Regions from separate parts of the Vibrio sp. 811 genome, predicted to be linked through region 2. Evidence: riboswitches for the same ligand, from Rfam matches in the RefSeq annotation. Region 2 holds a riboswitch; the other holds the start of a gene.
The links. Region 2 has a riboswitch for thiamine pyrophosphate ahead of thiB (thiamine ABC transporter substrate binding subunit). Riboswitches for the same ligand answer to the same signal wherever they lie in the genome.
Positions count from the first base shown of each region.

Region 1: linked by a shared signal. The riboswitch ahead of thiD (bifunctional hydroxymethylpyrimidine kinase/phosphomethylpyrimidine kinase) and the one ahead of thiB (thiamine ABC transporter substrate binding subunit) in region 2 are both predicted to bind thiamine pyrophosphate.

Region 1 covers NZ_JAWOUB010000030.1:3,315-8,383, reverse strand. Annotated here, with positions in the region: gene R7Q46_RS23335 (ABC transporter substrate-binding protein) at 1-828, opposite strand, end outside; partial or broken gene R7Q46_RS23330 (ABC transporter permease) at 876-1,610, opposite strand; gene R7Q46_RS23325 (ABC transporter ATP-binding protein) at 1,669-2,424, opposite strand; gene thiD (bifunctional hydroxymethylpyrimidine kinase/phosphomethylpyrimidine kinase) at 2,414-3,271, opposite strand; TPP riboswitch at 3,369-3,476, opposite strand; gene R7Q46_RS23315 (TldD/PmbA family protein) at 3,788-5,069, shown strand, end outside.
Region 2 covers NZ_JAWOUB010000004.1:256,533-261,601, forward strand. Annotated here, with positions in the region: gene thiP (thiamine/thiamine pyrophosphate ABC transporter permease ThiP) at 1-730, opposite strand, end outside; gene thiB (thiamine ABC transporter substrate binding subunit) at 772-1,764, opposite strand; TPP riboswitch at 1,837-1,973, opposite strand; gene R7Q46_RS09650 (flavin prenyltransferase UbiX) at 2,011-2,649, opposite strand; gene mpl (UDP-N-acetylmuramate:L-alanyl-gamma-D-glutamyl-meso-diaminopimelate ligase) at 2,655-4,013, opposite strand; gene fbp (class 1 fructose-bisphosphatase) at 4,326-5,069, shown strand, end outside.

The DNA of each region.
Region 1 (5,069 bases), on a different contig from region 2:
ACGAGTTAGCGTGTCGTTCCAAGCGCGTTGGTTAAGCTCGTTGTTGAGCGTGTCTGGTGAATAAGCCACGAACTCTTTCCACGACTCTTTTGGATGGTTAACGATGTAAGTGGTTGCTTGCTCTAGCGCTTTGTTGAATGCCTTGATGGCTTCTTTGTCGTAGGTTTTTGCATTGGCTACGAAGACTAACTCGTCATACGCTGGTACGCCGTGTTCTTCAGGGAAGAAGGCCTTAGCTTTATAACCTTCTAGTGCAAGTTGGTTGGTTTCGAAGTTACGTAGACCGCCCCAAATCGCATCCACTTTGCCAGACGCAAGAGACGAAGACAGTGCCCAACCTACGTTGATGATTTGTACGTCAGAAAACTTCACGTTCTCTTCAGCTAGCATGGTGCCGATTGTCGCTTCTTCGTTGCCTGCGATCGCAATACCGATCTTCTTGCCTTTCAAGTCACCAAGGTTTTCATTCTTACCGTTATCCAACACCATCAGCGTGTTGAGTGGCGTAGCAATCAGAGTCGCAGAGCGGATTAGTGGCAAACCAGCTGCGACATCGATAGTTAGGCTTGGTTGGTATGAAATCGCCATGTCGACTTTGCCAGCAGCGACCAACTTAGGAGGTGTACTTGGATCTGCTGGCTCTTGAATGTTGACCTTCAAACCTTGCTCTTTGAAGTAACCACGCTCTTTGGCAATAACGATAGGACCATGGTTTGGATTGACGAACCAATCCAACATCAGTGTCATCTCTTTTTCAGCGGCAAGCACGTTGGTTGATACCACTGAAGCGAGTAGAGCAGCAGCGCTCATAAGTTTGTTTTTATTCACGGGGTTCTTCCTTTTCTTTCCCAATTTTCTTTGGTTATTTTCTGTAATTATTTGCTTTCCCAAGGGATGGCTTTTTTCAATAATTTATCGGTGATGAAGTAGAGTGAGATAGACAGCACAGCGAGGATAAACAGCGCTGCAAACATCTCATCAATGATCATGCGAGCGTTGGCTTGGAGCATCAGATAACCCAAGCCTTCGCTTGAACCTACCCACTCACCGACCACTGCTCCAATTGGCGCAATAACGACGGCAACACGAATACCTGAGGCTAAAGTTGGTAGTGCGGCTGGCAATTGAATATGACGAAGTAGCTGCCATTTAGACGCGCCCATGGTCTTGGCAAGGTCGAGGTAACCTGTTGGCGTATTGCGCAAGCCGTCATAGCAACATGTCGTGACGGGGAAAAAGATGATGATCGCCGCCATGACTACTTTTGATGCAATGCCGTACCCCAGCCAAAGCATGAGCACTGGCGCGATGGCGAACACAGGGATCGCTTGGCTAGTAATCAGAATAGGCAATAGCCAACGCTTCAGCGGCTCGAACATCAGCATTTGCAATGCGAACAGCAAACCCATCGATAATCCAAGCGCCAAGCCAAATAAGATCTCTTGCGCGGTAACCCAAGTATGTTTGAGCAGGACATCGTAACGAGTGACCAACCTATCCAGCACTTCAATTGGTGAAGGTAAGATGAAGCTTGGCATGTCGAATACCACAACAGCCAACTGCCACAATCCCAAGATCACCGCAGTGCTGATAACTAAGCGCAGAGCCGGATGGGTCACGCGTTCTTTTTTACTAATAAGTGCCGAAACGGAGTTGTACTGAGTCATATCACTCATAGTCTTTCTCCAATTGATCCAAAATCGCTTGTTGAAGCGCGGCGCACTCTCCATCGAGAACTCGTGGCGGCTTGGAGTCTGGAACGACCAAGTGCTGAGCTTGCGCAGGCGTACCTTGCAGTACATAGAGTTGGTGAGCTAATCGCACCGCTTCTTGTGGGTCGTGGGTAATAAGAACAACGGTCTTATATTTCAGTAATTCGGCAGACAAGGTCTGCAACTTATGGCGAGTAACCGCGTCCAACGCAGAGAAAGGCTCATCCATCAGAACCAGAGGCTTGTCTTGCATCAGAGTGCGAGCAAGGGCAACACGTTGTCTCATGCCGCCAGAGAGCTGAGCTGGCTTAGCATCCGCGTAATCGGCGAGTCCCACTTGGCTTAGTAAAGTCAGTGCACGTTGTCTATTTTGCTCTGGTGCTTGCTCTTGAGAAAATCGAGAACTGAGGCAGACGTTGTCTAACACATTCAACCACGGTAGCAATAAATCCTGTTGAGCCATGTAAGCGATACGGTCATGCAGTGCAGCGCCATCGGTTGTGATGAGTTCGCCATGCCAGTCAACTTGGTCATCCAGTAGGCCAGCTAAGTAACGCAATATTGTGGTTTTCCCGCAGCCACTTCGTCCGAGTAATACCGTCCATTTACCGACGGGAATGGTCATGTTCATTCCTGCTAAAGTCGGTGTTTGGCTATCTTTGTATCGCAGGCTAGCATCGGAAAGCTGAATGCCAATCGCGTTAGCGAACATAAGTATGACCCGCAAAAAAGTGGTTCACAGGGCCATGGCCTTTACCTACATCCAATTCATCAGCGTGTGCGATAGCTTGGCTGATGTACTGCTTACCCAGGTGCACCGCTTTGTGTAGGTTGTTGCCTTGGCCAAGATAAGACGCAATGGCGGAAGAAAGTGTACAGCCTGTGCCATGGGTGTTTTTGGTTGGAAATCGCTTGGCGCTAATTAACTCGGCACTGTCTTGCATGATAAGCAGATCGTTGCTGTTTTCATTTTCTTCAAGGTGACCGCCTTTGAGCAGAATAGCTTTGGCGCCAAGCGCACGAAGGTCGGTAATCATATCGTTCATTTCAGATTCTGATTGAGGCATTGGCTTACCCGTCAATGCTGCGCCTTCGGGTAGGTTAGGGGTAATGATGTCTGCGAGCGGAATCAATTCTTCTTTTAAAGTACTGATTGCCGACTGTTCCAGTAATAGATCGCCGCTGGTGGCCACCATTACAGGGTCAATCACGAGGTGTTTTGGCTGGTATTGTTTAATTTTGTCTGCAACGACTTTGATGATGTTGGAATCTGCCAGCATGCCCACTTTGACTGCAACGATGTTGAGGTCGGTAAATACTGCATCAAGTTGGCTCTCTACATGGTCGAGAGGAATGGGGAAAATCGCAGAAACGCCTTGGGTATTTTGCGAAGTAATCGCCGTGATTACCGAGCAAGCAAAACTGCCGGTTGCGGACATCGCTTTGATGTCGGCTTGAATACCTGCACCGCCACCACTGTCTGAGCCCGCGATGGTCAATACGATAGGGGTAGGCAAGGCTGGCGTGTGATGTGAATGAGGTTGTGATTGCTGCGTCATGGTCGCTCCTACTACAAGACGTATAGGAACTGACTTTGACCGTTGCAGATAGATCGATTTTTCGATCGCTATCGCTTACCTAAGAGGGGCGACGAAAGGCAAAGTGTGCATAGTTCCCTACGTCAGTGCTAACTGAATCAGGTTCAACGGGTCTCGAATTTCGATCTCAGCCAACACTTGTCGTGTGGCCCCCCGACTATTTCGTTCGGATGATAGCAGGACCATTGCGGAAGGGATACGTTTTTTGAGCGTAATTATAATGAGTATTCAATTATGCGAGGTGAGTGATAAAGTAAGCACCTAAATGGTTTGCTGGGTGGAATTTACTAGTGCAACGCTCTGGTGAATGAGCAGAACCTGGAATATTTAATAAATAATCGTGGTCTCGTTAAGCAAGGATTAGCACAAAACAAGGTTAAAAAACTGTTAAAATTTAACGTGTTGCCAATTTAACTTTGTTGAACTTTTTCACAGTTAATTAGGAAGGCTAAGACGATCATCGAGCAAGGAGACTTCATGCTTAATTCTGTAACAGCGAAGTCAGTGATCGATCATGCGCTCTTTTTGGGGGCTGATTTCGCTGAACTATTCGTTGAACATCACCAAACCAACACTGTCCAGATCGCATCTGGTGAAGTGGATAAGGTTAACTCGGGTATCGATTTTGGTATCGGTATTCGTCTTTTTTTCGGTCATAAGGTGCTTTACGGTTACACCAACAGCACAGATGAAGCCGAACTAAAGCGCGTAACCTCGCTGCTTGCTGCAAAAGACAAGCGTGAGCAAATCGCGTCAGCGGGTTCTTTGAATTTGAACCGCTACCCAATCCAACATGGTTGCCGCATGCCACTAAGTAAGGATGCTAACCTAGATTCAAAAATCGCGTTTCTATTGAAAGTTGACCAAGCCGCACGTGCTGAGAGTGAGCATATCAGCCAGTTTATTGGCAGCGTGCTTCAGCGCGAACAGCAAGTGTCTATCTTCAATTCAGAAGGTCTACACGTTGACGATACTCGTCACTACATCCGAGTTGCTGGTAATACTGTCGCTCAAAAAGGTAATGAGCAGTCTTCTGGTATGGAAGGTCCTGGTGCTCTTGCTGGCTGGGAGTTCAGTGAACAGCTTGATGCGAAAGAGCTAGGTCAAACTATCGCGCAACAAGCGTTGGTAAAACTTGGCGCTGATGCTTGTCCATCGGGTGAAATGCCAGTGGTAATTGGTAACGGCTTTGGCGGCGTTATCTTCCATGAAGCGTGTGGTCACTTGCTAGAAACCACTTCGGTTGCGAAGAAAGCTTCAGTATTCCACGACAAGATGGGCGAAATGGTTGCTCACACCGCGGTGAATGCAGTCGATGATGGCACCATGACCAACGAATGGGGCTCGATTCATGTTGATGACGAAGGCATGAAGACTCAGCGCACCCAATTGATCAAAGACGGTAAGCTAACCAGCTTTATGGTCGATAAAATGGGTGGCATGAAGACAGGTTACGAACCTACGGGTTCTGGTCGTCGTCAAAACTACAAGTTCGCACCAACCTCGCGTATGCGTAATACCTTTATCGAAGAAGGCGAGCATTCACTTGATGACATGCTGGCAGGCATCGAGCGTGGTATCTATGCGAAGAAGATGGGCGGTGGCTCGGTTCAACCGGGTACGGGTGAGTTTAACTTTGCTGTTCGTGAAGCTTATCTCATTGAAAATGGCAAAATCACCAAGCCTCTGAAAACAGCAACGCTGATCAGCACGGGTCCAAAAGTGTTGAAAGAAATCAGCATGGTCGGCAAAGACATGG
Region 2 (5,069 bases):
GCATCTGCCACAGCGCCAATAACGCCCCAGCTTGTAAATCAAAATCAAACTTAATCGCTTGGTAAATGGCCAATTCAATGGTGGTGGATTTTGGCCCGCCCCCCAACGCCATTACAGTGGCAAAACTGGTAAAGCACAACATAAACACCAACCCACAAACGTGGGGAAGCTGCTGCCTTAAACGCGGCCATTCTACCCAGCGAAACTTATCCCAATGGCTCATCCCAAGATGCGCGCAAAGCTTATGCTGCTCGGCAGGAATAGACTCCAAGGCTTGCAGAAGCAATCGTGCCGCGTAAGGTAAATTAAAGAACACATGGGCGAGTAAAATGCCGTTCAAACCGTAAATAGAGAATGGCAGTTTAGTGTCGAAACTTTGCAACCACTGCGCCAACAAACCACTGTTGCCATAAATCGCTAACAGCCCAAAAACACCAACCAAAACCGGCAAAACCAGTGTCGATGCAAACAGCTTAAGCAGTAATGATTTACCAATAAATTGGCGACGCGAAAGTGCGTGCGCTACTGGAATGGCAAAGCCAACACTGAGCAATGTGGAAAGAAACGCTTGGTAGAAACTGAACTTGGTGACATGTTGATAGTACGGGTCGCCCCATACCACAGACACATCAAGTGAAGGGGCTTGAACAATCAAAGCACCTAGGGCAGAAATAACAAAGGTCGCGATGATCATCGCGACCCCTAAACCTATTTTTGGAACAGAATTCAAAGGTAAAACCTATCTCATTCAGATGAGGATGGAAACGTCAGCTAAAACGTCAATGCGCTTTGCCATTCGCGAATCCAAGACTTACGCATTTTTGCCACTTCATCAGCACTAAAGCTCAACGACTTGCTTGGAACACTCAAAGTTTCAAAACCTTTAGGTAACTCAACGTCAGTGACTGGGTACATCCAGTTACCCGTTGGCATCGCCGATTGGAACTCATCACTTAAAATGAAACTCATAAATTGATCAGCAAGTTCTGAATTTTTTGCCCCTTTCACTTTGGCGGCGACTTCAACTTGCATGTAGTGGCCTTCAGCAAAATTCGCCGTAGCAAACTTCGAATCGTTTTCCGCAATTAAGTGGTACGCAGGTGAAGTGGTGTAAGAAAGCACTAAATCGGACTCACCATTGAGGAACATAGAATACGCCTCAGACCAACCTTTCGTGACCGTTACGGTTTTGCTCGCTAGCTTCTGCCACGCTTGCGTCACATCGTCGCCATAAATAGATTTCATCCATAGCATCAAGCCTTGGCCCGGCGTTGAAGTCCGTGGATCTTGGTAAATCACTTTCAGATCGTCGCGCGTTTCCACCAGCTCTTTCATGCTTTTCGGCGGATTAGCCAGTTTCTCTTTGTTGTACACAAACGCGAAGTAGCCGTAATCGTACGGTACAAACGTCGTGTCACTCCAACCGTTTGGTAACACTGTGTTAGCCGTATCCACATCGTGCTCGACAAGCAGACCGGTTTTCTTCGCTTCTGCCATCAGATTGTTATCCAAACCTAATACGATGTCCGCTTTGCTATTACCGCCTTCAAGACGAAGACGATTCAGAATCGACACACCATCGTCCAACGCTACGAAGTTAACGTCACAGCCACATTTTGCTTCAAAAGCTTGCTCGATTTTAGGACCCGGCCCCCAATCTGCGGCAAAAGAGTCGTAGGTATAGATGGTTAATGTGTTTTCAGCGGCAAACGCTGAAGTTGAAGTAATTGCAGCTAGGGCAATCAGATTTAGAGTGGGTTTCACTGCTCGCTCTCCATGAGTATTTCAGAGAAATAAGTTGAGCGGCACAGGGTTTGAGGCGGCTATTAAGGACTTCCAATATCCAGACTCAATTCCTACGCCAGCATTATCTGGTTCAGGTAATACGGGTCCCTAGTTAAACACTTAGGTCTCAGCGCCCCAATGCATTGATTGACTCAATGCTAAATGGGTTTGCTCCCCGATGAGTTGGATGGATTGTAAAGGTATTTGAGTGGTTACACAATCAGCTCACGAACGCTGGTCATAACCCCAACGAGGCACCAAACCTTGCTCAATACCTAAGTGGTCGAGAATTCTCGCCACCATAAAGTCCACTAAGTCTTCAATGCTCTTTGGCTGATGGTAGAAACCCGGAGCCGCTGGCATGATGGTGACGCCCATTTGCGATAGCTTGTGCATGTTCTCAAGATGTAGCGTTGAGAATGGCGTTTCGCGAACCACGAGCAACAGCTGCCCGCGCTCTTTCATTACTACATCAGCGGCCCGTTCGATCAAGTTATCTGACATACCATGCGCAATCGCTGCAACGCTTCCCGCAGAACATGGGCAAACCACCATTTGCTTTGGTGCAGCAGAACCAGACGCAACCGGTGAGAACCAGTCATCTTTACCGCAAACGGTGATGTTATCGGGATTGCAGTTCAGGTGCTCTACCAATGCTTGCTGCGCTGCTTCTGGACCACTTGGCAGCTTAAGATTATGCTCGGTTGCCATCACAACACGAGCTGCCGAAGAAATCAGAACGTAGACATGATAATCCGCCGCAACCAAGCATTCTAAAAGACGAAGGCCGTAGGGAGCACCAGAAGCCCCCGTTAATGCCAACGTGATGGCTTTTTTGTGAGAGGGTTGTGTTTTGTTTTGCATATCAATCAGGCTTTTTGTTTTAACTGCTCAAGAAGTTTTCCGTGAATACCACCGAAGCCACCATTACTCATGACTAGAATTTGGTCACCTGCTCGCGCACGTTCGACGATCTTGGCTACAAAGTTATCTATATCCGCATCGACAAACGCTGGCTGTTTGCATTGGTCGGCAATGTCTTGCACAGACCACTCGATATTATCTGGCTGGAACAAGAAGACTTCATCTGCACTGTGTAGTGACTCTGCAAGTGTGTTTTTGTGTACACCACGCTTCATGGTGGCAGAACGCGGCTCTAACACAGCAAGGATGCGTTTTTCACCTACCTTGTTACGCAAACCACCGACAGTAAGTTCAATTGCCGTTGGGTGATGCGCAAAATCATCGTAAACCGTCACACCTTGTTCTTCACCTTTCAGCTCTAAACGGCGCTTGGTATTGATGAAACGCCCTAATGCCTGACAAGCAAGATCCGGAGTGACTCCAACATGTCGTGCAGCAGCGATTGCCATCAGCGCATTATCCACATTGTGGTCACCCACCAAATTCCATTCGACGGTACCAACCTTCTCACCTTGCAACGCAACGTCAAATTTTGAGCCATCAAGCACTAATTTGTGCGCTTGCCAGTCGCCATCAACACCTGAAAACTGCTTTTCTGTCCAGCAACCACGCTCTAATACACCCGCTAACGCTTGATCCTGCCTCGGCGCTAAGATCAATCCATTGCCCGGTACAGTTCGCACTAAATGATGGAATTGGCGTTTGATCGCTTCTAGATCATCGAAGATGTCGGCATGATCAAACTCAAGATTGTTCATGATTAAAGTGCGAGGATGGTAATGCACAAACTTAGAACGCTTATCGAAAAAAGCACTGTCATATTCGTCGGCTTCAACGACAAAAAACATGCTTTCACCCAAACGAGCAGACACTCCGAAGTTACCGAGTACCCCACCGACTAAGAAACCCGGTTGATAACCACAATCTTCAAGTATCCAAGCAAGCATGCTCGACGTGGTCGTTTTCCCATGTGTACCCGATACCGCCAATACCCAACGATCATGCAGCAAAAACTCGTTGAGCCACTGCGGGCCAGAGGTGTAACGCATGTTAGTGTTGAGCACATGCTCGACACAAGGGTTGCCACGGCTCATCGCATTACCAATCACCACAAGATCTGGTTGAGGGTCGAGTTGAGACGGGTCAAAGCCTTCAATAATTTCAATACCTTGAGACTCAAGCAGTGTGCTCATTGGCGGATAAACGTTGGCATCAGAACCAGTGACTTTATGTCCTAATTGGCGCGCTAGAATCGCTGCGCCGCCCATAAATGTGCCACAGATACCCAAGATATGAATGTGCATAAACTAAACCTTGTAATGCGTTTTTTAATGCTTTCATTATCGCGATTACCGCCTGAAAAGCGAGTGACTTTAGCCTTCTTCTTGCAGTCCCTTTCACAAATATGACAAGGTTGAACACAGACTGTACAACCTCTTGCTTACTGATGAATCCCTCAAACAAGTCTACAAATAAATTGAGATCTCAAACAGTTACTTCATTACCATTAAAAAGATCTGCGACTTAAACTTACATCCAGCGCAATCGTTTAACATCCATAAAGAGATGCTCACTTGCGCACTACCCCCAATGAAATGAAAATGTAAGGATTAACCATGTCAGGACTGCGCACCCTAGGCGAGTTCATTGTCGAAAAACAAGCGGATTTCCCCCACGCTAGCGGTGATCTATCATCCCTTTTAGCCTCCATTCGTTTAGCTGCAAAAATCGTTAACCGCGAAATCAACGCAGCGGGTCTCGGTGATATCACTGGTGCTGTAGGCACGGAAAATGTCCAAGGTGAAGATCAGCAAAAGCTCGATGTTTACGCGAACGATAAGTTCAAAGCCGCGCTTGAAGCTCGTGATCAAGTGTGTGGCGTTGCCAGTGAAGAAGAAGACGAAGCAGTTGCGTTCAATAAAGAACTCAACCAAAACGCCAAATATGTAGTACTGATGGACCCACTTGATGGTTCTTCTAACATCGATGTGAACGTCTCTGTTGGTACTATCTTCTCGATTTACCGTCGTGTTTCTCCAATCGGTACTCCACCAACTGAAGAAGACTTCCTACAACCTGGTCACAAACAAGTGGCTGCGGGCTACGTAATTTACGGCTCCTCCACCATGTTGGTATACACAACTGGTAACGGCGTAAACGGCTTTACTTACGACCCATCTATCGGCAGCTTCTGTCTTTCTCATGAAAACATGATGATTCCTGATGATGGTAAGATCTACTCCATCAACGAAGGTAATTACATTCGTTTCCCTCAAGGGGTGAAGAAGTACATCAAGTACTGCCAAGAAAACGTGCCAGAAGACGGTCGCCCATACACTTCTCGCTACATTGGCTCGCTG